4 regions of the Ammoniphilus oxalaticus genome follow, and region 3 is predicted to be linked to each of the others. Evidence: riboswitches for the same ligand, from Rfam matches in the RefSeq annotation. Region 3 holds a riboswitch; each other region holds the start of a gene.

What was found. Region 3 has a riboswitch for cyclic di-GMP ahead of BEP19_RS16285 (anti-repressor SinI family protein). Riboswitches for the same ligand answer to the same signal wherever they lie in the genome.
Region 1: it holds a riboswitch for cyclic di-GMP, as region 3 does, so the genes downstream of both, BEP19_RS04680 (anti-repressor SinI family protein) here and BEP19_RS16285 (anti-repressor SinI family protein) in region 3, are expected to answer to the same signal.
Region 2: it holds a riboswitch for cyclic di-GMP, as region 3 does, so the genes downstream of both, flgB (flagellar basal body rod protein FlgB) here and BEP19_RS16285 (anti-repressor SinI family protein) in region 3, are expected to answer to the same signal.
Region 4: it holds a riboswitch for cyclic di-GMP, as region 3 does, so the genes downstream of both, BEP19_RS04925 (methyl-accepting chemotaxis protein) here and BEP19_RS16285 (anti-repressor SinI family protein) in region 3, are expected to answer to the same signal.

The regions. Positions count from the first base shown of each region.
Region 1 is NZ_MCHY01000006.1:533,190-541,120, reverse strand. Features, by position in the region: gene oxlT (oxalate/formate MFS antiporter) at 1-174, shown strand, start outside; gene BEP19_RS04710 (hypothetical protein) at 787-1,071, opposite strand; gene BEP19_RS04705 (DUF3238 domain-containing protein) at 1,561-2,145, opposite strand; gene BEP19_RS04695 (MazG nucleotide pyrophosphohydrolase domain-containing protein) at 2,289-2,609, opposite strand; gene BEP19_RS04690 (LOG family protein) at 2,705-3,280, shown strand; gene BEP19_RS04685 (DUF4871 domain-containing protein) at 3,388-3,831, opposite strand; gene BEP19_RS17555 (hypothetical protein) at 4,151-4,312, shown strand; gene BEP19_RS04680 (anti-repressor SinI family protein) at 4,334-4,468, opposite strand; cyclic di-GMP riboswitch class I at 4,495-4,580, opposite strand; gene BEP19_RS04675 (hypothetical protein) at 5,000-5,416, opposite strand; gene BEP19_RS04670 (XtrA/YqaO family protein) at 5,413-5,610, opposite strand; gene BEP19_RS04665 (beta-sandwich lipoprotein) at 5,714-6,106, opposite strand; gene BEP19_RS04660 (transglutaminase domain-containing protein) at 6,574-7,428, shown strand; partial or broken gene BEP19_RS04655 (IS3 family transposase) at 7,584-7,931, opposite strand, start outside.
Region 2 is NZ_MCHY01000008.1:471,940-479,870, forward strand. Features, by position in the region: gene trmFO (FADH(2)-oxidizing methylenetetrahydrofolate--tRNA-(uracil(54)-C(5))-methyltransferase TrmFO) at 25-1,332, shown strand; gene hslV (ATP-dependent protease subunit HslV) at 1,552-2,094, shown strand; gene hslU (ATP-dependent protease ATPase subunit HslU) at 2,109-3,512, shown strand; gene codY (GTP-sensing pleiotropic transcriptional regulator CodY) at 3,551-4,330, shown strand; cyclic di-GMP riboswitch class I at 4,579-4,661, shown strand; gene flgB (flagellar basal body rod protein FlgB) at 4,765-5,166, shown strand; gene flgC (flagellar basal body rod protein FlgC) at 5,170-5,628, shown strand; gene fliE (flagellar hook-basal body complex protein FliE) at 5,643-5,945, shown strand; gene fliF (flagellar basal-body MS-ring/collar protein FliF) at 6,115-7,725, shown strand; gene fliG (flagellar motor switch protein FliG) at 7,730-7,931, shown strand, end outside.
Region 3 is NZ_MCHY01000012.1:388-7,048, forward strand. Features, by position in the region: gene BEP19_RS16270 (hypothetical protein) at 434-793, shown strand; gene BEP19_RS16275 (hypothetical protein) at 1,169-1,462, opposite strand; gene BEP19_RS16280 (anti-repressor SinI family protein) at 1,953-2,114, shown strand; gene BEP19_RS16285 (anti-repressor SinI family protein) at 2,273-2,407, opposite strand; cyclic di-GMP riboswitch class I at 2,434-2,517, opposite strand; gene BEP19_RS16290 (hypothetical protein) at 3,178-4,635, opposite strand; gene BEP19_RS16295 (hypothetical protein) at 4,635-4,934, opposite strand; gene BEP19_RS16300 (hypothetical protein) at 4,936-5,307, opposite strand; gene BEP19_RS16305 (N-acetylmuramoyl-L-alanine amidase) at 5,326-6,519, opposite strand; gene BEP19_RS16310 (hypothetical protein) at 6,506-6,661, opposite strand, start outside.
Region 4 is NZ_MCHY01000006.1:572,779-580,709, reverse strand. Features, by position in the region: gene BEP19_RS04930 (methyl-accepting chemotaxis protein) at 632-2,323, shown strand; cyclic di-GMP riboswitch class I at 2,524-2,615, shown strand; gene BEP19_RS04925 (methyl-accepting chemotaxis protein) at 2,726-4,414, shown strand; gene BEP19_RS04920 (very short patch repair endonuclease) at 4,505-4,930, opposite strand; gene BEP19_RS04915 (WYL domain-containing protein) at 4,984-5,199, opposite strand; RNA gene rnpB (RNase P RNA component class B) at 5,346-5,756, opposite strand; gene BEP19_RS04905 (ABC transporter ATP-binding protein) at 5,880-6,596, opposite strand; gene BEP19_RS04900 (ABC transporter permease) at 6,598-7,632, opposite strand; gene BEP19_RS04895 (sigma-70 family RNA polymerase sigma factor) at 7,910-7,931, shown strand, end outside.

The sequences.
Region 1 (7,931 bases), on a different contig from region 3:
GGTGGTGGTGTTGGAGCGGCTGTAGCAACTGCGCTAGGATGGCAAGCAGCCTTTACAATTACTGCTGGTACATCATTCATCGCATTCGCTCTAGCAACGTTTGTAATTCCGAGAATGGGTAGACCTGTTAAACCTGGCGTAGTTGAAACTGAAGTTGAAGAAGTCTCTGTTTAAAAAAAGATTTACCGCTTTGTTCATGTAATGTTTATTGATCTTATCCGATGACTATTAATCTTATCCATTTAAAAATTATCATCGAAAGCCTGGGACCTCGCCGTCTCAGGCTTATTTATTTATGCAAAAAACACGACAATTACCAACATGATTTTGCCTTAAATCCATGATCCGTGGCTAACATGGACTCCTGTAAACTTTAATATTATTATTATAGGTATGCCTTATTGTGTTTCTTAAGGTATCTCTTAGTTTCTTTTATCACATTTTCCCATAAGAATTAATATTAACTACCCTCGAAGTGCCCCTTGCATTTCGGGGGCTTTCTTTTCTTTGTTACTTTTTTGTTACTTTATTTGTTACTTTATTTGTTACTTTTTTTAAAAATAACACAGGACCAATAGTAATTGCAACCTAAACATTATTAATAATAGTAATAAGGTATAAAAATTTCCATCTCTTCCAATAATGGTTATTAAATATTTAGAAAGGACTGAATTGTATGTACAAATGTCCTGACTGTGGTAAGCCTTGAGCTACAGATAAGGGCTGGGGATTATGCAAAAGGTGTTATGAAGCATTTAAAAAGATCGGCGAAACTTTACCCAGGTTCTAATATTTTATTTTTCCATCAATAGTGGTCGGTGTTAATCTAAATTCATCGGCCACATTGTATTTGTCCTGGATCCATACGACAAACGTTGGGTTTCGTAGGAGCGTCTCCACTATTTCAGTTGCCAGCGCGGTTTTGGGTTTGCCGACTGTCATACCTAATCGATTAAGTAGCGTGTGTGATTCTTTAGTCAAATTAGTTTTAACACTAATCCTTTTGTCAGACCTCGTTTTTCGAACGCGTTCTTTCGAGCTTTGCCCTCCCCCTATTCTTGCTTCTTCCATATAATATCCCTCCGAATTCGATTTATCTCAGTGCAAGTTGCTCATGTTGTCCAAGATGATCAACAAGATAAAATCTTATGACGAACATTATATTTCCAATCTTTCAGATAAAAAAACTAAACACGATTACATAACTGCCGATAATTATGATGAAATCCGTTTGGTGTCAACCGACATTCGAAGTGCCCAGTATCTCGCTGAGATGAAGATATAGTCATTCTATGATCGAAAGACATAGTGCCGAAGCAAGCCAACCAAGCTACACAAGGAGTGCTTCAGTTATTACGTTAATATATCGAACAAAGAACCCTAGCATAGCTAGGGTTCTTTTGTTTATTTCAGATAACCTTCTCCCCCTTTTCTTACAGCTTAATTCAATCAAGTAAGACGCACGGAAGGGGATTATAGAACGGATGATATTGTAAAAGTATAAAATATCACCATTTTTGATGGAGGATTATTTTATTAAAAGGATGAATTACTTTTAATTTACAGTATCCTTTCAAAGCTATACTCCATTTCCCCGCCCATTGCCTCTGGAGTGTCTCCAGTTTTCCTGAAGTCATGTGTATAGATTTGTTCAAATCCATCAAAATTCACTTGCTTATAAAATTCAAAACAAGGAAATCCGTCATGTTCTCCTTTAATATCGACCACACCATCTTCTTTGACTTGAACATCTAGCACATAATCAACGGTGGGTGCATTTGGATTTAATGGGTTACTAGCACTTGCCTCCATTTTAAATTTAATATCACTTGTTCCCCATTCAATGTCAACGCAAACAATACCCTCAGTGCTCGCTTTCCCAACATCTTGATTAACTATACCATTTGGAGCTATGATTCTTGCAGTTGTTATACCCGTATCCGAATATGCAAAAACTTCCCTTTTATAAAAATCCACAATTATTTCTTGTTCAACTCTAGAACGCATAGTGTTTACTGCATACGGTGTAAATTCACGTGAATCGCCTTGAAATTGGATTGTATTCCCTGTTTGAGGATCCTTCCTAGGCTCAGTCCAAGACATTGGAATAAATACGCTTGCTCTAATTTTTACTATGTTGGCCATACCGAACCTCCACGTCTATTTATACCCTATTATACATTCTCTTTTGGCACCGCTGACATACATAAGTGCTCTCCTGTTTCTCTGGATCCACGATTACCCAGCGATCTTTGGTCTGCTTCCGTTAGATAAAATGATAAACTAACTCATTCACTAGAATAACGTTTTAAGAGTTTTTTCTTATGGAGATTAAACACTTCTTCCAACGGAATTTTGTATTTATTGGCAATCACAATTACGTTACCTATTACATCTCCTAACTCCTCAGTTAAGGCCTGTCTATTCTCTTCAAATAATTCTGTTATTTCGTCTGGTCTATCCCTTCCAATTTCAAGGGCTCTTATAGCTCGTGCTACTTCTCCTGTTTCCTCTGCTAAAAAACCAATACGAATAAAAATATCTAATTCAGACCAACCTCTTTCTTCATAATAATCATTCACCCATTGTTGAAATTCGGTTACATCCATTTATCCCACTCCTAAAAATTCATTATCCTAAAAGTTTAACAAAAGATCAGGACTTTTGTATAATAGAAACGCTAATTCATAAGGAGGCGAGTACAGTGAAAAAGGTAGCTGTATTTTGTGGTTCCAGTAAAGGATCATCAGATGTTTATATAAAAACTGCAAAAAAATTGGGTAAAGAACTAGCTAAGCGCGATATTACACTTGTCTACGGCGGTGCAAGTGTTGGCATTATGGGTGCAGTTGCGGATTCCATTTTAGAAGAAGGTGGAGAGGTAATTGGGATTATGCCAAGTTTTTTAGAACGAAGAGAAATTTCTCATAAAAAATTATCAGAGCTAATTATTGTCGATTCTATGCATGAGAGGAAAGCTCAGACGGCAGAACTTGTAGATGGGTTTATTGCTTTACCGGGTGGACCAGGAACTTTAGAAGAGTTCTTTGAAATTTTCACTTGGGCTCAACTAGGCCTTCATCAAAAACCTTGTGGCCTCCTAAACATCAATCAATACTTCGATCCACTGCTAGAGCTGCTTAATCATATGGCGAAGGAGCAGTTTATGCACGATAAATATCTTTCAATGGCGTTTGTCGACTCGGAACCAAGCAAATTACTTGACAAATTTCGATCATATGAACCACCAGCCACTAAAACATATGTCAACCAAAAATAGAAGTTGGTCAATTCAACTTGCCAGATTTAATAAAAAACTACATATACTATTCTTACTAAATTCAAAAATAAGCCCTCACTGTTATGGCGAAGGCTTATTTTTTCCTATCAATTTACTTCAACTATTATGCTTCCAAATAATTCTTCATTCACATAGGCATCTAACTGCCAAATTCCTGATTTGGGAAGCGTCACAGATGACGGTGATGTAGCCTCCGCTCCTCTAAGAGGACTAGGCAAAACCTTTGTAGGAACGTCCAATGGGAATGGATTGATTTTTTCTCCTGTTTGAATGTCTATAGCCTCTACCCTGAATTCAAAACTCTCATCACCCACGCCCCAAAAATGCCACAAATATTTATTCGTCTGTTCAGCAATAAACTCTGAAGGAAAAATAGCGATCTTGCCTTCAATACCTTGTATTTCTGAGCCTTCAACAATAAAAGTTGGACTTAATTCCACATCAGTATTACTTGTAGAATTTGCACCACATCCTACTAAAACTGATAAAGAACTTATAACAATGATACAAAAATGAAATATTTTCGGCATTTCTAACCTCCTATTATTTTACATCTATATTATAGACGAAAATCATTAGGAAAAGTTCCCTAATTTTATTTAAGATAAAGACATAGCAAAAGATATAACCCCCACTCATTTGTAGGGGTTATATCTTTGCTTACACTCTCTTCTGACACCGCTGAAAAACATAAGCACGTTCCTGCTTCTCTGTATCCACGATCACCCAGCGGGCTTTAATCTAAAGATCATGTTAAGGTTTTAATCATCAATATTATGTAAACATCGAAGACCTTGCTGATACATGAGCCATTATGCTATAGTCTTTTTATATGGAGGTGTATTGTGCGTGAATGTAATCAATCTTAATATATATAATAATCTTGATGAAAAAACTATAAAATTGGTTAAATTTGCGATGGCTTCAAATATATCAAAAGAAGACTTTAGAGATTTCTTAAAATTAAAAAAAAATGAAGTACTAGAGAATGAAAGCATTTTCAAAAAATAAACATGCAAGTACGAAATTATATTAAACAGATATCCTCATCTTATTTATTAAAAATTCACGTAATTCCTCTTTCGATATCCCGATCTCCTTAGCCTCGAGGATTAAGTTTACCCACTCTTGATCCAACACCTCTTTATCTTTCTCTTTTTTAACCATGATTTCTCACCCTTCAAGTGTAAAATCCAGGTAGCTCAACCATCTTAGTATAAAATACCTTAGATTTGTAGCTTTGCGTCCCAATCTTTCGAATAGTTTGCCCCTTGCTGGTTATGCAATAACAACATACCATAGCTTTTTAGTAACGTCTATGTAACCTTTCTTCTCGACTATACTTATAAAAGAATTCTCACCTTCCGTTAATTCATCAAAACGAATAAATTAATACTCAGTAAACCCACTTCCCCCAAAAAAGAAGGATGTAAAGTGTTGTTAACTACTAACCTAGCATTGGCTGCTATACAAAATCTATACAAGCCTTTAGTATCGGGTATAGATTTATACATCTATCGATTTATGTAGTTAGATCGGATACACTTAGTTAGACAATTAAATTAAGGTCTTGTAGAATCAAACTAACAGAAACGAGGGGATCTACAATGACCGAAAGAAGAGCAAGAAGAACGTTCACATCCGAATTTAAACACCAAATGGTGCAGCTATATGAGAATGGAAAACCTAGAGCCGATATTAACCAATGTTTATTTCTTTATACTGAAAATCTTGTATTTCTTTAATTTTCTCCCATTCTTTTTTAGACTTTATGAAATACTCGTTAATTTCTTGGATTGTATTGAATTTTGAATTTACTTTTTGTTCGACATCTTTCAAAACTTCAAATTTGCCAGTTATATCAGATGATATATTCGTAACTTGAGTTAGTTTTTTATCAAAAACTCTTTTCATTATCCATCCTGCAATAACCAAGAGTGCCGCTAAAAACACTCCAGCCATTGCTGTCCAAGTTGAAAAGAAACTAATTGTATCGGAAAGTGTATTTTCCAAAGTGTGAACTTGTTGCTCTAATAACAAGTTTTCAATTTTCTCAAGTATCTGTTGTTCCTCAAGCTCTGCTGGCCGTGTACCTTCAATCCTAATTATACTCAAAACTCTTCCCCTTCTTCCCTTCTCATCCGCTTCACCTTCCCCTGATATGTTAAGATTCTATATTCACCGAATGGAGGAAGCTCTCTGACTTTTGCTTTCCCTTCGCAAATCACAATCACACAACTGGACGGTATATCCATTATATCAAATTCCAGCCTATTTCTATCGTTTACCTCTATATCTAGTGATCTCATAGTCGGACCCCTCCCATATATGCTATAATCTAATGTGTCGAAAAGATTAGTCGGGAAGTCCTGGCTATTTTTTATGTCTGTTTATGCTCGTACTGCAAATGCTTTATTTACTTGTCTGAATGTCTATATCAGGAACAATTGATTCTGGCCTGAATACCACACGATAATGAAACGGATCAACATTAGCTGAATCTACTTGCTCTACGAAATAACTCACATTATCACTTAACCCTAAGTAATGGCGCTTGTACTCTCCTTCACCAACTTTGCATGTCACACGTAACGCCTTATCGCCAGTGATATCCAATGAACACAACCCCTCAACGGTTAGGAGGTATTTGTCTGTTATGCCATTGAAGAACACTATCCTCCTGTTTACCTCGAATGAATCTGCAGACTTAGATATATTGTGGTTTACCGTATCCGATTCCGTACTACACGCGGATAGTAAGATAGTCATTAAACCTAGAATAAAAATCGTGATTTTCTTTTTCATTTCTGTTTCTCCCCTTTTTTAAGTACCGTGTTTCAACTAACAGTACACTACTCGTTTTCTCTCCTATAGTCTTCAAAGCTGTCGTAATATTCTTGCTTGTTCGCCCTAAGTACATAATCATATAAGCAATCTACATGAACTAAATCCTTGCTCCCCATGGCATCAGTAACTACAACTTCACCTTCCTTCTCAATTTCTTTGCTCCAACGAGCACATTTTTCTTCATCACCTATTCCTCCTATCAATTTCTGAGTTTGTGTCTAAAACGTTATCATAATAAAACACACATTAAAAAATCTTTCAATTTCACCTCATCCTATTAACATTTTTATTATCCAAGGACTTCAGCACAATCCTCAATGAATCACCTTTCATATATTAATAATAGATTAAGAGAATGGAAAAACTCTCAATGCATAGGTTCTTACCATTTCTTAGTGATTAGCGGAAAGGTGGGATTCGGTTTAATGAATAAAAAATCAATCAAGGTGTCTTTAAATATAGCTTTAGCAACGTTGATCCTTTTTGTATCGCTTTTTGATTTCACTAGTAAGGTGGCATCAGCTAATTATAATTTAGCAGGTTTTTCGAAAGAGGAATTACAGGATATGTACCCCAATTCCTACGCTTCAATTTACGAAGCACTTTCAACTGTAAACCCAAATGGTTTTTTTGATGACAAAGAAGTAGATTATCTCGATGTAAAACATTTAATTCAGGCAATACTTGATACTGACCCTAATCTCTTTTACATTAAAAACTGGATAACTTATTCGAATAGGGATATTGAGTTTAACTTTCGTTACACAGAGGAAACCATATCGAAAAAAAATGAATTGCTGGACAAAAGAACGGATGCGATTTTAAAGAATATTATTCAACCTCACTATTCTGATTACGACAAGGTAAAAGCTATTTACAATTATGTTGTATTAAACACAAGTTATGATTATGAGGGCTACATCACAAGGATGATTTCAAATGATTCATATACTACTTTCGGTACTATAATGTATGGTATTGCTGTTTGCGATGGATACACTAGAACTATAAACTATCTATTGGAAAAAGTTGGTATTGAATCTATATACATCGTCGGAATTACTAATAGCGGAGGCTTACATTCTTGGAATATGGTTGAATTAGATGGATCCTTTTACCACTTGGATGTTACTTTTGCTGATACCTCTTCAGATAAAGATGATTTTGTTAATTACAATTACTTCTTAAGAAATTCTGAATATTTATTAGAAACTCGTACTTGGGATCAAAGTAAATATCCAGCAGCAGACAACGACTATGCAAAAACGAAACTGAAATAAAGGGTTATAACAATTAGTCCAATTGCTGTCTTCCAGCGTATTTAAGCTAACTAATGAAGCATGCAATTGTTAGCAAAGGAAAAGCTGGACTGTCAACAGTAAATTGAACAGATTATTTAAGGTCTAGTTTCATTTAGTGAGATTACCTGTCGGCTCTAGTTATTCATGTTCAATAATCTGTATTGAACTGGGCTCATGTATCCCAACTTGCTATGGATTCTAATCTTGTTGAACCAATGAACGTAATCATTGAGTTCAAGCTGGAGCTGTTCCAGGCTTTCAAAATGAGTTTGGTTTGCAAACTCGGTTTTAAATAGTTTAAACATGGCTTCCGCTACTGCATATCGTAGGGACAGCCTTTCATGCTGAGGGATCTTTTAATTTCAAAGGTTTCTAAAACATCATCTATAAGTTTGTTTTTAAATTCGTTGCCGCGATCTGTATGGAAGACTTGAACGACGTCCGCGTTTCTTAAGCTCTACCTTGATCTTACGTGTGCCGTA
Region 2 (7,931 bases), on a different contig from region 3:
CGTAGTGAATGAAGGAGTAATGCAATGGAAAAGGTTACAGTTGTCGGCGCTGGCTTGGCCGGTAGTGAGGCCGCATGGCAGATTGCTAATAGCGGAGTGGAAGTTACATTATATGAAATGAGACCGATTAAGCAGACACCCGCGCACCATACCGATCAATTTGCCGAATTAGTTTGCAGTAATTCGTTGCGGGCCGATTCATTGGCGAATGCGGTAGGTATTTTGAAGGAAGAGATGCGCCATTTGGATTCAGTTATTATTCGTTCAGCAGACTCTTGTTCTGTGCCAGCGGGCGGGGCGCTAGCTGTGGACCGTCACGAATTTGCGGCCGCGGTTACAACGGCTGTTCGCAATCACCCGCTAATCACGGTGATCAACGAGGAAATAGACGAAATTCCCGATGGGATTTGTATTATCGCGACGGGACCGCTCACCTCGCCGACTCTCTCCCAGAAATTAAAGGAGATGACAGGGGAAGAGTACTTTTATTTTTATGACGCTGCGGCCCCCATCATTGAGAAAGAAACGATTGATATGGACAAGGTGTTTAGGGCGTCACGCTATGATAAAGGTGAAGCCGCTTATTTAAACTGTCCAATGACAAAGGAAGAATTCGACGCTTTTTATGACGCGTTGATTACGGCAGAGGTTGTCCCTTTGAAAGAGTTTGAGAAGGAACTGTACTTCGAGGGGTGTATGCCAGTTGAAGAAATCGCCCGCCGCGGCCCGCAAACGTTAACATTTGGACCGATGAAACCTGTTGGACTAACGGACCCGCGAACTGGTAAACAACCTTATGCTGTCGTACAATTGCGACAAGATAATAGCGCGGGAACACTGTTTAATATCGTTGGTTTTCAAACACACCTAAAGTGGGGCGACCAGAAAAGGGTGATTCAAATGATTCCAGGTTTAGAACAAGCGGAAATTATTCGCTACGGAGTCATGCATCGGAACACTTTTATCAATAGTCCGCGCTTGTTAGAGCCTACTTACCAATACCGTCGCAAACAGACGCTCCTTTTTGCGGGGCAAATGACGGGCGTCGAAGGTTACGTGGAGTCAGCGGCCTCAGGGCTTGTCGCTGGATTGAACGCCGCGCGTCTGGCGCAAGGTCAGGAACCGCTTATCTTTCCGAATGAAACAGCTTTAGGAAGTCTTGCTAACTATATTACAACAGCTAATCCAGATAACTTTCAACCGATGAATGTAAACTTTGGTTTATTCCCCCCGTTAGAAAAACGAATCCGAAATAAGCAAGCGAGATATGAACAAATCGCGAACAGAGCGCTTGAAACAATTCAGAATTTTGTCGTAAAGGAAGACAACTAAGTTGCCAATGTAGCCCGAAATATGATAAAATTTATTACGTTAAGAGAGGGAGCTGTAACACACAGCTCCCATTTGTTGGGTTGTCCGTCTTTTTTCTAGCTGTAGATCGATATCTCGAGGTTTTTTTATTGATTTAGGTCACTGCAGTCATTTGGAAATGAAAGACACAACAAACGTCAAATACCCGAAATGCAAAGAGAGGAGCATTCTATTTTGGAAATGACTTTTCGCGCAACTACCATTTTTGCGATTCAGCACAACGGTCGAGCGGCAATGGCTGGGGACGGTCAAGTTACGTTTGGCGAGAGTGTCGTTATGAAGCAAAAAGCTAAAAAGGTAAGAAGATTATATCGAGGGGAAGTAGTTGCGGGCTTTGCCGGATCTGTTGCAGATGCCGTGACGTTGTTTGAGAAGTTTGAAGCAAAGTTAGAAGAGTTTCATGGCAACCTTCCGCGCGCGGCCGTTGAATTGGCGAAGGAATGGCGATCTGATCGCGTTTTGCGCAGGTTGGAAGCGTTAATGATCGTAATGAATAAACAGGACCTCCTTTTAATTTCAGGAAACGGTGAAATTATTGAACCTGACGACGGGATTTTGGCGATCGGTTCAGGAGGGAATTTTGCTTTAGCGGCAGGTCGAGCCTTAAAACAACATGTTGGAGATCAAATGACTGCCAAGCAAATTGCGGAAGCGGCTCTTAACGTCGCCGCTGATATTTGTGTGTATACGAATCATAACCTCGTTCTTGAAGAACTTGAATAGTGGGGTGCAGAGAAATGTATAAAACAGAAAGCCATACTCCCAAGCAAGTTGTAGAGTTATTGGATAAATATATTGTCGGTCAGACAGAAGCAAAGAGATCAGTGGCGATTGCCCTTCGAAATCGATATCGTCGCAGTCTTTTAACAGAAGAAATAAGGGATGAAATCGCCCCGAAAAACATCTTGATGATTGGTCCGACAGGGGTTGGTAAGACTGAAATTGCAAGAAGATTGGCTAAACTCGTCGGCGCCCCTTTTATTAAAGTAGAGGCTACCAAGTTTACAGAGGTCGGCTACGTTGGTCGCGATGTGGAATCGATGGTTCGCGACCTCGTTGAAACATCGATTCGGATCGTGAAGGCGGCTAAGATGGAAGCTGTCAAAGATCGCGCTGAGAAACAGGCGGAAGATAGATTGGCCCATCTGTTAGTTCCTTCTCCGAAAGACAATCGCTCATTTAAAAACCCGTTGGAAATGCTATTTTCTGGACAGGGACAGCAGCAAAATCAAACATCGACCGAACAGGAAGACGCTGAGCTTGCTCAAAAAAGAAGACAAATAGCTCATCAACTGGCAATGGGTGAATTGGAAGATCGGATGGTTGAGATCGAGGTGGAAGATACGACGCCTGGCATGTTTGATATGTTCGCTGGAAGTGGAATGGACCAGATGGGGATGAACATGCAGGAGATGATCGGTAATATTTTGCCTAAAAAGATGCGTAAGCGTCGCCTTACAGTGAAAGAAGCGCGCAAAATATTGACCCAAGAGGAAGCCCAGAAGCTGATCGATATGGATGAAGTATACCAAGAATCGATTGAGCGGGCTGAACAGAGCGGGATCATCTTCATCGATGAGATTGATAAGATTGCGGGTCGCGGCAGCGAAGGATCACCTGATGTTTCGCGCGAGGGTGTGCAACGCGACATTTTGCCGATCGTGGAAGGCTCGACGGTCACGACTAAATACGGCATCGTCAAGACCGATTATATTTTATTTATTGCGGCGGGCGCGTTTCATATATCCAAACCGTCTGATCTTATCCCTGAGTTGCAAGGGAGATTTCCGATCCGTGTAGAATTAACAAGTTTGAGCGCGGAAGACTTTATCCGTATTTTAACCGAACCGAAAAACGCGCTCTTAAAGCAATATACGGCGCTATTGGAAACAGAAGGTATTAAAATTGAATTTTCTGACGAAGCTATTAAAGAGATCGCTACGATGGCAAGAGATGTTAATGATACAACAGACAACATCGGGGCAAGACGCCTGCATACCATCTTAGAGAAGCTTCTCGAAGATCTCTCTTTTAATGCGCCTGATATCACAATGGAAAAAATCGTAATCACGCCCGAATACGTAGAGGAGCGCTTAACGGGAATCGTAAAGGACAAAGATCTCTCGCAATACATTTTGTAATAGATAAAAAACATATACAATCGTAGGAGGAAGAGAAATTGGATCTACTATCAAAGATTAGAAGAATTAATCGCCTGCTGCAAAAAACGGCAGGCCATCCTGTAAACTTCTTAGAGATGGCTCAAGTATTAAGCGCGGTAATCGGAGCAAACACGTTTATTTTAAGTCGTAGAGGCAAGATCCTCGGTCATGCGATGGCGCAACGAGTGAATAGTGATCGAATCGACACGATGCTTCAAGAGAAAAGGTTTCCAGGTGATTACAGCAATCAATTGTTAAATGTTGAACAAACGACAGCGAACATTGATATTAAAAGTCCTTACACCGCTTTTCCCGTAGAGATGGAAGAGATTTTCGAAGATTCATTGACGACGATCGTTCCTATCATTGGAGGTGGGGATCGTCTAGGGACCCTTATTCTTGCTAGAGTAACCGAGGAGTTCATTGATGACGATCTGATCTTGGCGGAAGTGGGAGCGACCGTGGTCGGAATGGAGATCTTACGAGAACGGGCGGAAGAGATTGAACAAGAGGCAAGAAGCAAAGCTGTCGTGCAAATGGCGGTTGGTTCCTTGTCCTATAGCGAACTGGAAGCGGTTGATCATATTTTCCAAGAGTTGGATGCTAAAGAAGGTTTGCTTGTCGCCAGCAAGATCGCCGATCGTGTCGGCATTACCCGTTCCGTCATTGTCAACGCATTACGGAAATTAGAGAGCGCGGGTGTAATCGAATCACGTTCACTTGGCATGAAAGGGACCTTTATTAAAGTATTAAATGATAAATTGCTTCCGGAACTTGAAAAATTAAAAACATCTTAAACAATATGATTATATGTAAAAAGCCCTATCGCAATGAGATGGGGCTTTTCCTATTTATTTTATAGTATAATCATCCCGATTTCAATATGAATCTTTAAAAATAAATCTAGTAGGTCTTTTTTCACAGTGGTTGTAAAGTGTTTAATAAATATGACATAAAAGATCAATAATTTCAAAAGAATTTGCGGTTTCATGTCGAAAAAAAATTAATTCATGCTATAATCCTTATATAACTTAATACGATAATAAACCTTCTAGGGCAAACTCGAACGAAAGGCGAGGGCGCAAAGTCACAGATCTACGTTGTTAATAGGATGGCTGGGCTACGGGGAGGTGTATTGATCATGCGAATCCCACCTTTCTAGGGATTTTTTTATATTTATTTTTTAATTATTCAGATAAGTTGATTTAGTAAAATGGAGGTGCGGAGAGTTATGAGTTTAACTGTATTAAACTTACTTGGGCGGGGGCTTGATGCTTCGGCGCTTCGGCAACAGACGATTTCAAACAACATTGCCAATGCGGAAACCCCCCATTACCAATCGCAGCGTGTTGTCTTTGAAGAGACACTGCAAGCTGCGTTGAACAGTAGCGGTGTGGGTTCATTTCAAGGTAAACGGACCGATCCGCGGCATATCGAAATAGGTATGACTACCCAGTTACCGACGCCAACGATACGAGAGGTAAAAACGATCCAAAACAACAATGAAAATGGCGTAGATTTAGATTACGAGATGACCTCATTAGCGCGCAATTCGGTCTGGTACAATGCGATAGCGCAGCAAATGAATCATGAATTTAATCAATTAAAAACAGTGATCAAAGGGAGGGGTTAATAGGTGGCTTTATTTGGGCAGTTTGGAATTAGCGGTTCAGCTTTGACCGCGCAACGATTGCGAATGGATATTATTTCCGCAAATATAGCGAATGCGACAACAACAAGAGGACGATTAGTAGATGGACAATGGACGCCATATCAAAGAAAAATGGCGGTTGTCGCCCCGCGAGGCGGTCCATCATTTGACACTTTTTTAAATGCTGCGACACAAGGTAAGCAATCGACGGTCACACAGGGGGTGCGCGTCACGGAGATCATCGAAGATCAAACGCCATTCAAATTGGTGTATGACCCTGCTCATCCCGATGCCAATACCGAAGGATATGTGCAGTTGCCAAACGTTGATTTGGCTAAAGAGATGGTTGACATGTTGAGCGCCACAAGGGCGTACGAGGCAAATGTGACGGCGTTTAACGCAGGTAAAAATATGGAGATGAAAGCGCTAGAAATTGGTAGATAAAAGGGGCGGTAAAAATGGATATCAGTAAGGTCACAAGTGAGTCTGTTGGGCCAAAATGGCAAAAACAAAACGGGGTTGGCAATGAGCAACAAGGACAACGTTCCTTTTCGCAAGTCTTTTCTACCTATTTAAATGATGTCAATCATCAGGTGCTCGAATCTGAAAAATTAAATGCGCAGCTCGTCACAGGGCAAGTCAACCATTTACATGAAGTGACGATTGCTTCGGAAAAAGCGATGATTGCGCTGCAGTTAACAACGCAAGTGAGGGATAAAGCGGTCGAAGCTTATCAGGAAATGATGAGAATGCAATTATAGTAAAAGTACATAGTACAGATTAAACTTTTCTACCAGAGTAGAGGGTGGAATATAAAATTACCCTAGAGATAGAGAGGACTTCAACCGCGGCGATCGGGATAGTTTTTAAGGGATTGCGATGGGGAGGTTGGAGATTGATGAGTAAAGGGCGGAAGCAGCGTGGTGGAGTATGAATCAAGCATGGTTAATTAATATTAAAAATTCAAAAGATCGGTTTGTAGAGTATTGGAAAAGTTTAAGTGCGCAAAAGAAAATCTTCATTGTTAGCGCGATCTTATTGCTCAATGTCGCCTTATCGGTCGTCACTTATGTTTCGACTCGGACGGAATATGTGCCGCTCTATGCAAATGAGTTAAGTCAAAGAGAAATTGGGGACATTAAAGCGGCGCTCGATAGTAGAGGGTTTAGTCAGTATCAATTATCGGAAACGGGGACGTCGATTCTCGTGCCGAAAAAAGACGCGCCTGATTTGATTGTGCAATTAGCTTCTGAAGGGTTGCCGAATAACGGTCGAATTAGTTATGAACTGTTCAGTCAAAACATGACGTTTGGAGCGACTGATCGTCAATTGGATGTGGTTGAACAGGCCGCAATGCAGACGGAATTGGCAGAAATGATTAAACGTATTTCTGGTATCAAGCACGCCGAAGTGACAATTAGTTTACCAAAAGATAGTGTCTTTATCCGTGCAGACGAAGCTGAACAGGCAACAGCATCCGTGATGGTCGAGGTCGAACCGGGACAACGCCTGAGTCAATCACAGATCAAAGCTCTCTATTATTTGATCTCGCGCAGTGTGCCTAATTTACCGCTTGAAAACATTGTCATTATAGATCAATACAGTGAAATGCTCGTCTTGCGAGAGCAACAGGAGGATGAGTTTCAACTTGAAGTCTATGAACGGCAAAGGAAAATTAAACGGGAAATCGAACAAGATATTCAAACAGATCTACAACAAATGCTCGGAACGATAATGGGTCATGACAAAGTGCTTGTACATACATTAGTCACTTTAAATTTCGACCAAGTGAAAACACAGGAAAATAGAGTCGAGGCAGCGGACGAAGAAGACAACGAGGGGATTGCGGTTAGCGCGGAAAGGTTGTCGCGAACATTCAGAGGCGAAGGAGCGGTTCCAAATCCGATTGGCGTAGGTGAAACAGATGTGCCTGGCTACACAAACATCCAGGCCAACGGCGAGAGCGAATACGAAGAATTACAAGATCGAGTCAATTACGAAGTGAACCGAATTTCTACGGAAATTACCCAGAGTCCTTATAAAATTGAAAAAATTACGGTAAACGTCGGTGTAGAACCTCCAGATCCAGATAATCCTGCTTCGTTGACTTTCGAGACACAACAAAACATTACGAATATTTTAGAAAATGTCGTGCGCACAGCGCTGGGGGACCGTCAAGGAATCACGGATGAAGACATTAGAAATAGCATTTCTGTTTTCCCGAGAGTGTTTGCCGGAAAAGAACAGACTGTGGGCGAACCGACGCAAAACGAAATGCCATGGTTGACTTATGTCGCTATCGCAGCAGGTGTGATTATCGCGCTACTTGGCGGGATGGTTTGGTTGCGTCGCCGCAGGGAGAAGCAAGCCGACGAAGAGCCTTTACTCGACGAGTTCATATTTGAACAAGGCATCGCGCCAGAGCAAATGGCTACGGACGAGGAAACGATCCAAAAACAATTGGATGAGATGGCGAATCGACATCCAGATGAGTTTGTGCAAATGTTAAGAACGTGGATTTCGGAGGAACGAAAGGGATGAGGAAATGAGATTGAGCGGAAGACAAAAAGCGGCAATTTTATTGATTGCGCTCGGTCCTGAAGTTTCTGCGCAAATTTTTAAAAAATTGCGTGAGGACGAAGTTGAACAATTAACGTTGGAAATCGCTCGGCTGCGTCAAGTAGATCCAGAATCAAAAGATGTTGTGTTAGAAGAGTTTTATCAGATGATGATGGCCAATGAATATA
Region 3 (6,661 bases):
AAGCGATACGACCACACAAGACGTGTTTGTTTAGTTACCCCAGATGGCTATTTAATTGTACTTCGTATGAAATCTAGGGAGGTTGCAATTTTCCATACCGCATACATAAATGATGATCCTAACGTATAAAAAAGTGAAATCCAGCCCCCACTGGACATACTCGGAACAAGAACGCCCGTTCCCTGTCTATTGACTTTTGTCTGCAACATGCTATAAAAATAATCTTGTCCTTACTTACAGTATTGGGACCTACAAAGGGTTTGGCTCGCTTTCCCCTTAAACAGCGGCCACTCATAATAAATTTAGTGACCTACTGGTCTCATTAAACCCAAAATACCTTCTCGGTATTTTAGGTTATTTAGTTTCACAACACCGTCATCCCTTCCTCCGCCTCCGAATGATACTATTTACCTATAAATTCAGGAGGTGCATTATGGTAAAAGTCCACATCACACAAATTCTTCACGATACCCTCACGTTAGACCTAATCGATATTGTTGCACCAATGATTGCCCAACTGAAAACAAACGATGAGCTCTTATCTGGTTTTGGAATCCCAATGAAAGAGAGAGGCGAAATACTTTTGCAGTCCAGTCATCTAATTGGAAGAAAGAATTTGGTATTAGACATGATTGAGCAAAAGTACACGATCCTTAAGGACAGACCCCATCCAATCATGTTGAAAAGGGCCTGGGAGGAATTTAGGAGCAGCGGCGATAAGGAGAGGTTTTTATATGCTTTGAAAAGAGCGGAAGAAGTGATGAGTAAACAAAGAAAAAACCCTTCGATATAGTAGCGAAGGGTTTTACTATGACAGAGATGGATTGAGTTTATGCTAAGTCTGAAAAATACTTTTGGGGAATAAAATCTTCTTGATGTTTTTGAACTTCTTGAGGAGAGGCCGTTAGAACACTTAGTCCTAAAAGAACTACGCAACACAATATAAGTAATATCACACTGGATCACCTTCCACACAAAAATCTTATATGCCCATTATTTACTTACAATTATAATGATGGACTGTTAAATCCCTCTAAATAGACAATTAACAAATCATTAACTCATATAAGACCAGTTGATTTGCTAAAAATTACCACAGTCCCAACATTGCCCCTCTACCCGATCGTATTTCACAACATGTTTCCAAGTAACCTATTTTTGGAAAAGACTATGGTGCAAAATTTAAGCCCAACAACAAAGGAAATAGGAGTATTCCTAAAATGAGGATTAAGATCATCAATGGACCAACATATTTGAGTAGTCCATTTTCTTTCGACTTAATAGCCGCAACTCCCAAAAAAACACTTGCGATCATAGATCCAATTCCTGAGAAAAAAACTATCCCGATGAGAATCTTTTCACCTAAATTAGGATCGTCAGAAATTAAATAACTAGAGATAAACAACGCAATCCCTACAACGCTTAAAGCAGTTGACCATTTTCCCTTTTCTATCGTTTCCATTATTTTATGGCACCTCTCCCCTTTGATTCATTGAGCATAGTTTAACTCGACAATTTGAATTCGATAAGTACTAATCTTTCGTAGTACCCTATGGTGAATTCAATGAATTGCTACACATTCATGAGTAAACAAAAATAGCCCCACCATCCGATTAAGGACAGCGGGGCTATGCTCCATTGGTTAGGAGAAAATGAGCCTCTCTGGACTCAGGGAGAGTATTCATATTATCCTCCACCTATCTGAAATTATGCATAGATTAACCCACCCTGCTTTCGTTTAAGGACAGAAGGACTACCTCTTTGAATAAACTCTTCTTCTGTTACCGCCGTCATACATAAGCAGTTTCCTACTTCTCGGACTCCACAATCACCCAGTGCCCATTGATCTACAGATTAAGGTTTTAATCATCAATATTATGTAAACTTCGAAGACCTTGCTGATGCATGAGCCATTATGCTATATTCTTCTTATATATGGAGGTGTATTGTGCGTGAATGTAATCAATCTTAATTTATATAAAAATCTTGATGAAGAGACTATAAGTTTGGTTAAAATTGCGATGGCTTCGAATATATCAAAAGAAGATTTTAGAGATTTCTTAAAATTAAAAAAGAATGAGGTACTAGAGACTAGAAGCAGTATCAAAAAATAAACATGTAAATAATTCTGATAATGCCTAAGTACAATAAAAATATCCTTCGAAATAGAATATAGTTCGAAGGACTAAATAATATCAAGAAGGGGTATTATTTTTTTCAATGATCATAGATCACAATCCTCTTTATACTTCTTCCCAAAGACAAAGTTATATTAAATAGATATACTCATCTTATGTATTAAAAAGTCACGTATTTCCTCTTTCGATATCCCGATCTCCTTTGCCTCGAGGATTAAGTTTACCCACTCTTGATCCAACATATCTTTATCCTTCTCTTTTTTAACCATGATTTTTCACCCTTTAAGTGTAAAATCCAGGTAATCCAGCCGTCCTAGTACAAAACCTTAGACTTGTGACTTTGCGTCCCAACCTTTCGGTTGGTTTGCCCCTTTCTGGTTAATGGAAATTATATCACATAAATTTGGTGACAAACTAACACTTTTTGTTTAAACTGTAAATTTATAAACAGTTTACGCTCAATTTAGTTCAACGTTTTAAATCTAACATTTCTTCTTATCATCCTTATAATAATATTCACACCTTTGAGGTTTAGAAATAGACCCGTACAATAACAGATAGCAAGGCTAAACCAGATATAGGATATAGAACACTGTAAAGACGGCTTTTGTTATACCTTTAACTATTTGTAATTATATACACAACAGTAAGTCCCACAATCCAGTACGGAGAGTAGGACTTACTTTATATAAACCGTCCGAACACGAACGAGGGGACAATACATCCTATTCTGTTGATGATGTTATGTGAATGATTTAACCCTCCGCTGACAATCAACAGAGGGTTAATGGAAGGGGATAACTTATGCCACTCATGATGTTATTTTATTATGCCTACACCCAAATGTAATTATTCACAAAAAAATAGCCCCACTATCCAATAAAGAACAGCGGGGCATAGATATATGAGCAATTAATAAACCGAGGAGCTAATACATCCTATTCGATTCATTACACATCGTGAATAAAAAGACCCCTTCGCTCATAAAAGAACGAAAGGGTGGAGGCGACGACGAGATATTACTCATTGTATTCTATTCCTAACTAGAGTGAATATGACACTTAGGCGCTCTCTGCTCTAGCGTTATTTTTCCTCTTGTAATCGTGCTTACATTTCCGTTGGAGTCCACAATCTCGATCTCATGCGTATAAACACCTGTAAGCTCCTCTGTATCACTTGGACTTAGCTCAATGTGCAATACATCGCCATTAATTGATAGGCCCTCCCGCAATGTCTTGGACAACTTCCACACGCCATATTGATACATCGTCCACTTAGCGGATGTAACGCCAGCCATGTCCACACCCTCAACGGTTACATCAATCAGCTTCGAGTCACCCGACACCATAGAGAAATTCTGATTATCACGCATAGGCAACCCTCCTTTTAACTCGACATATAACTCGCGCTCGCCCACTAGGTAGACGTATAAGACCCTCTCGCCCTCTAGCTTGATATGACCGATGATGGACTTGTCGGGATCGATGATACGTTGCAATAGCGGGTAGCTATAATCCCGATCCGTCCAAATGACTTGTTTCGTGTGCGCTATCGCCTGTACATCAGCATAGATCGTTTGGCGTAATGGTGTGGATGTTTCTGTCACCTCGTAAATGGATTGAGACAACGAATAATCTGATTCCACATCCTTAACGATGACTTGACCCAACGGAAAGCTCATTGATCTATCTGCATACACTGATTGGCTCAGCGGAAAATCCTTCGAATACATCACGTAATCCGAATAGATGGACTGTAATAATGGATAAGCCCATTGTCGATTGGCGTATATTTGTTGCTTTGCCGCGGCTTCCGCTTCCCTATTCGCATATATCGCCTGTTTTGCCGCATACGAAAGAACCTTATCGTCAAATAAGGCTTGTTGTGTTGGTGCTATGCTGTTGTGATTAGCGTATACCGACTGTGATAGTGGATATGATGCGTCCAGTTCGCTGTAAATGGATTGTGATAGGCCGAAGCTGAAAGATACGTCTGTGCCATCGTCATCGCCGCCACCTACCCATGTTCCACCGTATAATGTTGCGTGATTGCCGTTGCCGCTTTGATCTAAGACTGTGCCTGTTGACATGTCATAGAGAGCAAGCATACTCCCATCCTCAGCATAGCAAGCTACACTATAGAGCTTCCCTTTCAGGTGTCCTTGTGATAAATTGTTATGCGCGAATAGCGTTATGTCGTCAATTATCGTGTCAGAATTGGCACTGACTGCTCTGATAAGAATTTTTTCATCTTTTGCAATTCCCGCCCAACCTCTAGGATTAAGACCCAAACCGTTTTGCGTAACGGTCAATGATTGCCCTACCCCACTCGAAAATGATCCACTATAAATCAATCCGTTAGCATGACCTGTTCTAGCATCTAGTAAGTAGGCGTTAGGCTGTTGAACCGAATTAATCTCAACCTCTAATACTATCTTCCCAACGCTCATTAATGGAAGCTGTAAGCTGTCATCCACACCGTCCATATATAGATACATCAGACCACCTCATACGTCCCGACAATCACGCAGGGTTGCGGCTCTGCTTCGTCATGGGTACACTCATGCCAATCAATCTTCCCACCAAACAAATCAACATAGGATCGCAACTCGTCAAACAGAAACAACCGATCGGCGGAATCATTCAACCATACTTCAAATGAAAACACTTCTTCATTATTGTCCTCGTCCTCAATCTGGCGCTGATCGAGCTTCCATAATTCGTAAGAGTTGATTGTGTCCACAATGAGCCGCGAACCATCGTCTGTATTTAGATTACCTCGAATAGAGTACTTCAATTTAATCTACCGCGTATTCTTTGGCGGAAATATTAACACTTGAATCTCGGCGGTTTTGTACCTCGTCAACTTGTGGAGTTGTTACCTTGACCCACAGATTGCGGACGGATGTATCAGCGTTACCCTCGCTCCCGAAGTCCGATAGGTCAAGCGTATCCGCATAGTCCGATCCGTCAAGGGATAGATCAATAAAGGATGCGTCATCGCCTTGTGGTTGTGCTGTAACGTCTGTGTAATATCTATCAGCGTTATCGTTTTTAACGTATACCTGAACCGTTTCGGTTGATCCTGAAATGGGATGATCGGTTCTAATCGGATTCGCTTCCGTCACTTCCTGCGTGCAATCTTCGTCATGGTAAATCTTAATCGCCATTTATATCCCTCCTATTTATTATTGAGTAGGTTGATTACTCGCTTTTCGTAATTCGTTAGCTAACCGGTTAAATTCATCCTTGCTGGCTTTGTCGGGTGCGATGTTCCAACTTGCTCCAAGGTAGGCGATAATTTTTTCCGCGTCTTCTGCTTTCATTTTATATTTTTCCTCCTTTGGCAACTTACTTAACCCCATTACTTCCCCAATTCCTTCTGCTGTAGCTTTCGCTAGGCGATCTAGAAACGCCGAGTCCTTTAATAAAGCTGCTTCCTTGGCATTAGAAATAAACCCATACTCAATGAGCAGGGCTGGCATTTTGGTGAGTCTCAAAACAGCTAAATCCTTTTTCTTTTGCCCCCGATCCCGAACGCCTTCGGACAAAAACACTTCCAGCACTTTTTCGTGTATCAGGTTTTGAATAGTAGCTGTTCTGCCACCGTTAATCGTCTCGTAAATGTAGCTTTCAAATCCGTTTGAGTTAGCGTCAAATGAGTTGTTGTGTAAGCTAACAAACACATCGGCCTTACACTGGTTGGCTAGGCTGGCTCGATTTTCTAAGGAGACAAATACATCTGACACTCGTGTATATCTCACATCAGCACCCATTGATTCAAGCAGCCGACCTGTTCGGAGTGTTAAGTCTAGCACGATGTCCTTTTCGCGGATCCCGTGACCAACAGCCCCAGGATCCTTGCCGCCATGCCCTGCATCCAACATAATGATTGGCTTTTTCACACTCTCTACCTCCTTGTCATATTTCGTTAAATCATATCTTTCGATTAGATCATTTAGTTTCGCTGGATAATTTACGTCTGTTGCATATCCCGCATCCTTGACCGCCTGCGTAGCCTTCCGATAGTCCGATTGATTCAATACACCCGCATAGCGATTGAAGCTCTCCCATCCCGTCCCATGCGTGTATTTGTGGCATAGATCAATGACCGCACCTTCATACGATGGGTATTTCCTAAATTCAGATACGGGATAGATAATCTCACCATTAGGTAGGTGTTCGGGTGATTGCTTCGTATAAACAGGACCATCCCAACCTGATCCTTTTTTAATTCCGAATAAGTTGTTCGCGTTGACCGCTAGATCAGATGTGCCGCGGGCACTCTCTAATATGCCTTGTGCAATAATTAGGGATGGCAACACCCCGCTTGCTTTGCCGTGTTTGACCGCAAACGGGGCGAGTTTATTAATAAACCCCATGATCTTCACTCTTGTTATGCTTTTTCTTCTCCGTGACATTCTTCGCTCCGCTATATAATCCAGTAGCAGACAGACCTAGCATCAATCCAATGATAATGCCCTCTTTGACGTCTGCTCCAATATAAAATATCCCCGCGGCTAG
Region 4 (7,931 bases), on a different contig from region 3:
GTTTTCGTCCAATAATGTCGAACATCTTCTGGCCCCGAATTATAAAACATGAACTCCACCATCAGCTTTCCTAAAAAAACATATGCTGTTCATTATAAAGCACAAGTCGCTAACTGAGCAAACCTTTGGCGCGATCCCGACACACTTTAGAACTATTTCGACAATCATTTCACCCCAATCTCCTGTGACCCTAGTAGTTATTTCCTATAATCAAATAGTAGGAGAAATGACTTATAACCCGTTAACAGACTAGATCAACAAGCGACTCGGATACGCAAGGCCAAGGCGACAATGAAAGCCCCAAGGGATTGCGCAAGTGAACTTCACTTTGCTTAGATGAGAAGCGCGCTGATTTTTACAGGATTAACCGTTCACCAAGATTTAACAAAAGATTCGTCCTAGCTATTGTTCGGAACTTCCCTAAAAATTATAATTGATATCAAGGTTCTAGTTTCAATTGTTGTATATCTTATAAGAATCAGAGAGAACGTCGAAAATGCGTATGCCCTACTTTAAAAACCCGCTTAAGTAGCGCTCAGTCTTTTCGTCACTCATTAACACAGATTGCTGTTCAATTTGAATCTAGAAAGCATTTACAATTTCAACTTAGAGATATGAGGAGGCGGTTGCAGTGCGCTGGACGATTAGCAAGAAATTATTGAGTAGTTTTTCGATAGTCATCCTGTTGTTAATTGGGATTATTAGTTTTGGTTTTTATGAAATCACAAAAATTGACAAAAGTTATTCCCATCTAATTGACGATCGGATGGTGAAAGCGATGAATGTAAGAGACTTACAAATGGCAGTAAAGAATGTCATGATCAATACACGCGGTTATTTAATTACAGGTGATCCCTATGCGTTGCAAGCTTATAAAATTGCGCATGAAGAATACGATGAAAAATCTCGTCTATTAAGAAGTACGCTTACAAAACCCGAAAACATTAAAATGCTGGATGGATTGCGTCAAACAGCTGAAGATTACGATGATCTCGCTGAACGTTTGTTCGCATCGAAAGATCAAAATGATATAGCCGGTTACATCGACTTGGTTATCAATGAAGGTCGTGACACGATCGCCCGATTCGATGAGCAGGCAACAAATCTTGCAAATCACCAAATTGAATTACTAGAACAAGAAAGCGCCGAAAATACGAAACAAGTCAGTGAGGTAAAGACAAAAATTTTAATTGTTGGCTTGCTCGCCATTATCGTTGGAAGCGCAACAGCAATCCTAATGGGTCGTCTTATTTCAAAACCAATCAGGACGATTGCCGAATCTGCGAATAGGATTGCGGGAGGCGACTTAACAACCGATCAGATCCAAGTCAGAAACAAAGACGAGCTTGGCGAGTTGGCAAGTTCGTTTAATCAAATGGCGGCGAATTTAAGAAGAGTAATCGGTCAAGTCAGCGATAATGCAATTCATGTCGCCGCTTCCGCCGATGAGCTAACCGCAAGCGCTGAACAAACTTCACAAGCAACCCAACAAATCGCAATATCCATCCAAGAAGTTGCTTCCGGCGCAGAAACCCAAGGCAAAGGAGCTATGGAAAGCGCTCAAGCGATGCGTGAAATGGCCCAAGGGGTTGCCCAAGTCGCGGAAGCAACCGCTTCGGTAGCAGAATTAGCATCCGACACGACACGACAAGCAAACAAAGGGAGCGAGTCACTGCAAAAAGTGATCGAACAGATGAACACAATCGATCAAGTCGTTGGTGATTCTGCTATCGTCGTCGAAAGGCTTGGGACGCTATCGCTTGAAATTGGCGATATTATTGGGGCGATTACCTCGATTGCCGATCAAACAAACCTGTTATCATTGAACGCAGCGATTGAAGCGGCCCGAGCGGGCGAACATGGCCGAGGTTTTGCCGTCGTTGCCGATGAAGTGAAAAAGCTAGCGGAGCAATCTAAACAGTCAGCGGAACAAATCACGAGTCTAATCGTACGAATTCAGGAGGACACGGCGCAAGCGGTTCGAGCAATGGGTCATGGAACGGAGGAAGTGCGCGTCGGACTAGAGGTTGTCCGTGAAACAGGCGAAGGATTCAAACAAATTTTATCGTTAATCGACCAAGTCGCGACCCAAATCCAAGAAGCGTCCGCCGCTTCAGAAGAAATGTCAGCCAGCGTGGAAGAAGTGAATGCCACAATCGAAGAAATTGCGCGAATCGCGCAACAGTCTGCTGACAACACGCAAAATGTAGCCTCCGCTTCAGAAGAACAACTCGCGTCAATGGAAGAAGTGACATCATCGGCTGAAGCTCTGTCAGAGATGGCTGAACAATTACAAGCGCATATTCATCGCTTCAAAATATAGAAGCAACAACCAACACCTCAACTCACCTTCGCGTGAGGCGAGGTGTTTTCTATTTTGAAAAAATATATTATTACTTGGGGTTCCAAACAATGGAATAGTATGTTTAAATAAGATAGGTATACATTTGGACACAGAACCACCGTTTGTATGGTCTATATTATACTATCGGTTCTTTAAATTCAACTTCATAGTCTTTTGTTTTTCGATTAGGGCAAACACACCGAAAGGTGTGGACGCAAAACTAGAGGGGCTTACGTAGCGGTGATTAGCTACATGCCAGCCAGTTGCCGATTACCGTGATCTTGTACTCAGTAATCTATGTTTGCGATGTTCGTTTTCAATCATAGATTACTTTTTTCTATGCCTTCATATAATAAATAACGAGATAGGAGAGGAATGTAAGTGAGATTCAATATCAACAAAAAACTGCTAGGTGGTTTTTCGATCATCATCCTTGTTCTTATTATGATTATCGGAATTGGCTATTATCAAATTAATGCTATCAATCAAAGCTATACAGAACTAATCGAAGAAAGAATGATCAAAGCGATGGAAGTAAAAGATTTGCAAATCGCATCTAAAAAGATCATCGTAGCAGGACGCGGCTACCTGCTTTCAGGCGAACAGTCCGTCATGCAAGATTATAACGAGGCAAAGGAAGAGTTCCAAGATAGATACACAAGTTTACTCAACCGATTGAATTTAGAAGAAAACCAGAACATGCTTGAGGCAATGAATAAGACCCAAGAAGAGTACAATGAATTTACGGAACATTTATTTGATTTAAAAGCGCAAAATAACGAGGATTATTTAACGATCTCAACGAATGAAGGGCGTGAAATTGTCAATCGGTTGGATAACCACGCGGTGGAAATGGCCAACTTCCAATTTGAAATTGCGGAAAAATCGATTGTAGAAAACACAGAAATAGTAAATAAAACGAAAAAAAATCTGCTCATAATCGGGGCTATTGCTGTATTGCTCGCAACCGCCATTGCTTATGCGATTGGGCGCCTCATCTCTAGGCCGATTGTTCGTTTAGCCGATTCAGCTTCAAAAATAGCGGATGGCGATCTTACCATTGATGATATCCACATTCGAAATAACGATGAGATTGGCGATCTAGCTACCGCGTTCAATCAAATGTCAGGCAATCTAAGGCAGGTCATTACACAATTGAGCGCCAACTCGTCACAAGTTGCTGCCTCGGCCGAAGAACTTACCGCCAGCGCGGAGCAAACGATGGAAGCAAACACCCAAATTACAACCGCCATTCAAGAAGTCGCGAGCGGAGCTGAAGCGCAAGGACAAGGCGCTATTAATAGTTCTCATGCGATGCGCGAAATGGTCGCAGGGATTCAACAAGTAGCGGAAACGACTACAACCGTTTCTGAATTAGCAACAGAAACAACCAATGAGGCGCATCGAGGCAATCAATCATTGCAAAAGGTCATTGAACAAATGAATACAATCCAACTTGTTGTCGAAGATTCCGCATCCGTCGTGCGAAGCTTAGGCGATCTTTCCAAAGAAATTGAAAATATTACGGAAGTCATTAACTCAATCGCGGAACAAACAAACTTGCTAGCGCTCAATGCCGCGATAGAAGCCGCGCGAGCGGGCGAACATGGTCGGGGCTTTGCCGTCGTCGCCGATGAGGTAAAAAATTTAGCGGAACAATCCAAAGACTCGACGGAGCAAATCGCATCCTTAATCCAACGGATTCAAAAAGATACATCTGACGCGGTGAAAGGCATGAATGATGGCACGAAGGAAGTTGGAATTGGAATGGAGGTCGTACGCAAAGCGGAAGCTGGATTTGAAACTATTGTAAACTATATCGAGCAAGTCGCTAGCCAAATCCAAGAAGCTTCAAGCGTTTCAGAAGAAATGTCTGCCAGTGTAGAAGAAATGCAAGCCTCAATCGATGAAATTACGAACATTGCTCAACTGTCGGCGGACAATACCCAAAACGTCGCCTCCGCATCTGAGGAACAACTTGCTTCCATGGAAGAAATCACCGCTTCCGCAGCAGCGCTTTCCAAGTTAGCTGAGGATTTACAAATGTACGCGCAGCGTTTCAAAGTTTAATTGTTAAGTAGGGAGTGACCCCTCCCTACTTGTTAGATGAGATGAGTAACACCCACAACGTAATGCATTTATTAGCAACCCGTTTCGCCGTTAGGTGGAACGGGTTTTTGCTTCTTTCATAAAAGAAGCAATGCGCTCGATTGTTCCTTCAAAATCTTCCTTAAGATCATGCTCCCATATTCGCAGCAGCTTCCACCCTTTTTCATGATAGTAGCTGTCCACTTCTTCATCCCGCGTTCGATTCCGTTCGATCTTTTGTTGCCAATACGCGGTATTGCTTTGCGGCATTCGACAATGAAGCGGACAACCATGCCAAAAACATGAATCAATAAAAAGAACCACTTTGTATTTTTGAATCGCAAGGTCAGGCTTTCCGAACAATTTCTGCACATTTTTACGAAAACGAAACCCCATCGTCCACAATCTTTTTGTAACCGCTTGTTCTAACTTCGTGCCTTGCGATCGGACCGCGCGCATCGTGTTACTCCGTTGTTGCCTCGTGATTTTATCCGCCATCGTTTCTTATGTACGCTCCCCTTTTTGCTATAGCGTACCCCAAAACTCATTCATTACGCTTCTTTTTTGAACGTGACAGGTCCTACAGCCAATACATTTGCGATGTAAAAAGAGCGAATCGCCCGACGCGTATAACAATAAGCGGTAACCTGATCCCCTTTGATTGACATGAGCTTCACTTGCCGCTGACTGATCCGATCCGTTTGATCCAAATAAATGATCTCGCAAAGTTGACCCGTTGAAAGGTACCGTCGTAGTTCGCGAATCATGCCCTTTCGCCTCCAAACAGAGCGTTTGTTCCTATTATATTCGAAACAGATAAAAGTATGCAAGCGCCATTTTATGGACAGCAAAAAACCTTCTACGTTGTCGTAGAAGGTTCGTCGTATGCTTATGATATTTAGCGCAATGAAATAGCTGTAAGCCAGGTTTTGTTCCTGCGCGCTCATGTCGCTCGCTAAGCTGGCGCAAACAGGTGTAGTCATTTAACTATCAGCTGTTGTTTTGTTTGCTGATCCACCTTTTTGGTTGAATTCCCTCTAGGTGGCGCCCCTACCATCGTTTGGGTTGCTCGCTCGCGGGGTTTACCCGTTCCAGCGCGACTCTTTCGAATCGCGTATCGTCTCTGTGGCACTTTCAGGTTACTCTCAGCATATCCTCTTTTTGAAAAAAGGGGACTTAGCCTGATTTCACCGCCGTCAGCCGAACCGATCGACTGCCCACCCTTGCGGATGGCGCGAACACGCTAGGCATCTCAGCGCTAGGCGAGCCTGGACTTTCCTCAACTTATCATCAGACAAATGATAAGCCGCGACTACGCGCTATTTCATGTTATCTGTCGTGACTGCATGATTTAATTTATCACATCAACGCTGACACTGTCACTAGCGAAATTATGGAAGAAAAGTGGATTCACCCGGCTAGCCGACGAGTGGGCGATTGGGATGAATCAAACGCGGGCAAGGTCGCCCATTAATCGGGATTCACTCATATCGACAATTTGTCCATCGCTCATTTTGATGATGTAATCAGCGTAGGAAAGCATTTCCTCGTCATGGGTTACGATGAGCGTTGTAATCTGGAGATTTTTCGTTAAATCTCGAATGAGCGTCATTACGTCTCTCGATCGTTTTGAATCTAAACTTGCCGTCGGTTCGTCCGCGAACAACACTTTCGGTTGATGGATGATCGCGCGGGCAATCGCGACGCGTTGTTTTTCCCCGCCCGATAGCGATGTTGGAAAGGCATCAATTCGATGATCCATTTCAACAAGCTCCAGGGTGCGTTTAACTTGTTCCTTCTTCATGCTTTTCTTCATATTCAATTCAGACACGTCGAGCATCAGCATGAGTTGTTCTTCAACGGTGAGAAATGGAACCAAATGGGCAAATTGAAACACAAAGCCAAATTTTTTGGCCCTGATTTCCCGAACTTTTTCCGCGCTGAGGGTCGTCATGTTTTTCCCTTCGAATAGAACCTTCCCATCTGAAGCAGGCTGAAGTCCCGCGGCAATCGTAAGCAATGTGCTTTTACCCGAGCCAGATGCGCCGACCAAGGCTGTAATTTCACCTTCGTTCAGCGTAAGATTAACTCCTTTTAAAATTTCTTCTTCTACTTCACCTATCTTAAAACTTTTTTTAACTTGGTCGATTGTAAAGATCGTCATCTTACACCTCTCCTTGCTGGATTGCTTGTAATGGTTCTACTTTTTTGATTTGTAATCCTGACAGCGTCGCGCCAATAAACCCGATGACTAGAAAAATAATCGAAAGTTGAACAGTAGTTGTAAAAGAGAGGTTAAAAGGCATCCCTGCTGGCGCCACGACCATAAACGCTTGACTGAGCGCGATTGAGATGGCGAGAGCAACGATGGTAATCAACAACATTTGGGTCCACATCATTTTAAATAAAGCGCTTGTTTTCACACCAATTGCTTTCAAAATGCCGTATAAACCTATTTTTTGAACGTTCATCATGTAGAAAAAGATCGCAAACAACATGCCGCTAATCACAACGAGAAACCAAACAATCATATTAAGCGACAGCTGTTCCGCGCTATAGCTCGGAATTGTATCAAGAAACTGTTTATTTGAAAAATATTCCAACCCAGCAATCTCAAGCGTTGCATCTGATTCAGGGACAAAGATCAGTTGCATTTCACGAACGCGATAAATTTCTTGATAGTTGATCATGTTAATAAAAGCGACGGGCGCGTGGCTAAATTTCTTTTGGTCAACAAACGCTTTGACAATGAACTCACCGCTAAATTGATTGTTCGTTAACGTATCCCCTACTTTTATGCCCTTCTCCTCTAAAGAACGATCGAGCACAATTTCCCCTTTTCCAACCTGTGGCAGCAAATCGGAATCGGTTGAAGTGACAAAAACAACACTTTGCTGCTTATCTGCGCCATCATTTACAAAACCCATTTGAATGGAAAGGGCAACCGCCTCTCTTTGATCGTTTAAAATTTTGTCCTGGACGCTCGTATCGATTCGTGAAAGATTATAGGTTTGATCCGCGTCTGCCGTCATGTAAAATTGGCCGTTTGGCAGATCCTTAATTAATGCCGCATTGTCCTGGGACAGTCCATTTGCCAAGCCCGATATAATAAACGTTAGAAAACTGACGAGAAATACGATGGAACCTAAAATCAAAAACCTTGTTTTATTTTTCTTCATTTCTTTCCATGCCATATTCACTTGTTCATCCCTCCTATCTCTTTTCCGACACCCTTAGTTTAGACGGCGAACATGAACTGAAGATGAACAATGAAACATTTGTGACAAATTCCCCACGTTCGCAGCAGTGATCGGCATGAGTTAGGCAAATGGATTTAGTAGACCTAATATGTAGCCTGCGAAAACATGGATAGCCCTCTACCTTATCATTCCGAGTTGTTTATAAAAATGATAATCAAGTTTCTCAAGAGAAATCCGATGGAGCGGACGTAGTAATATATGAGAGGGGGTGAACAGGTTGGATTTGCCACAGAGCGCGC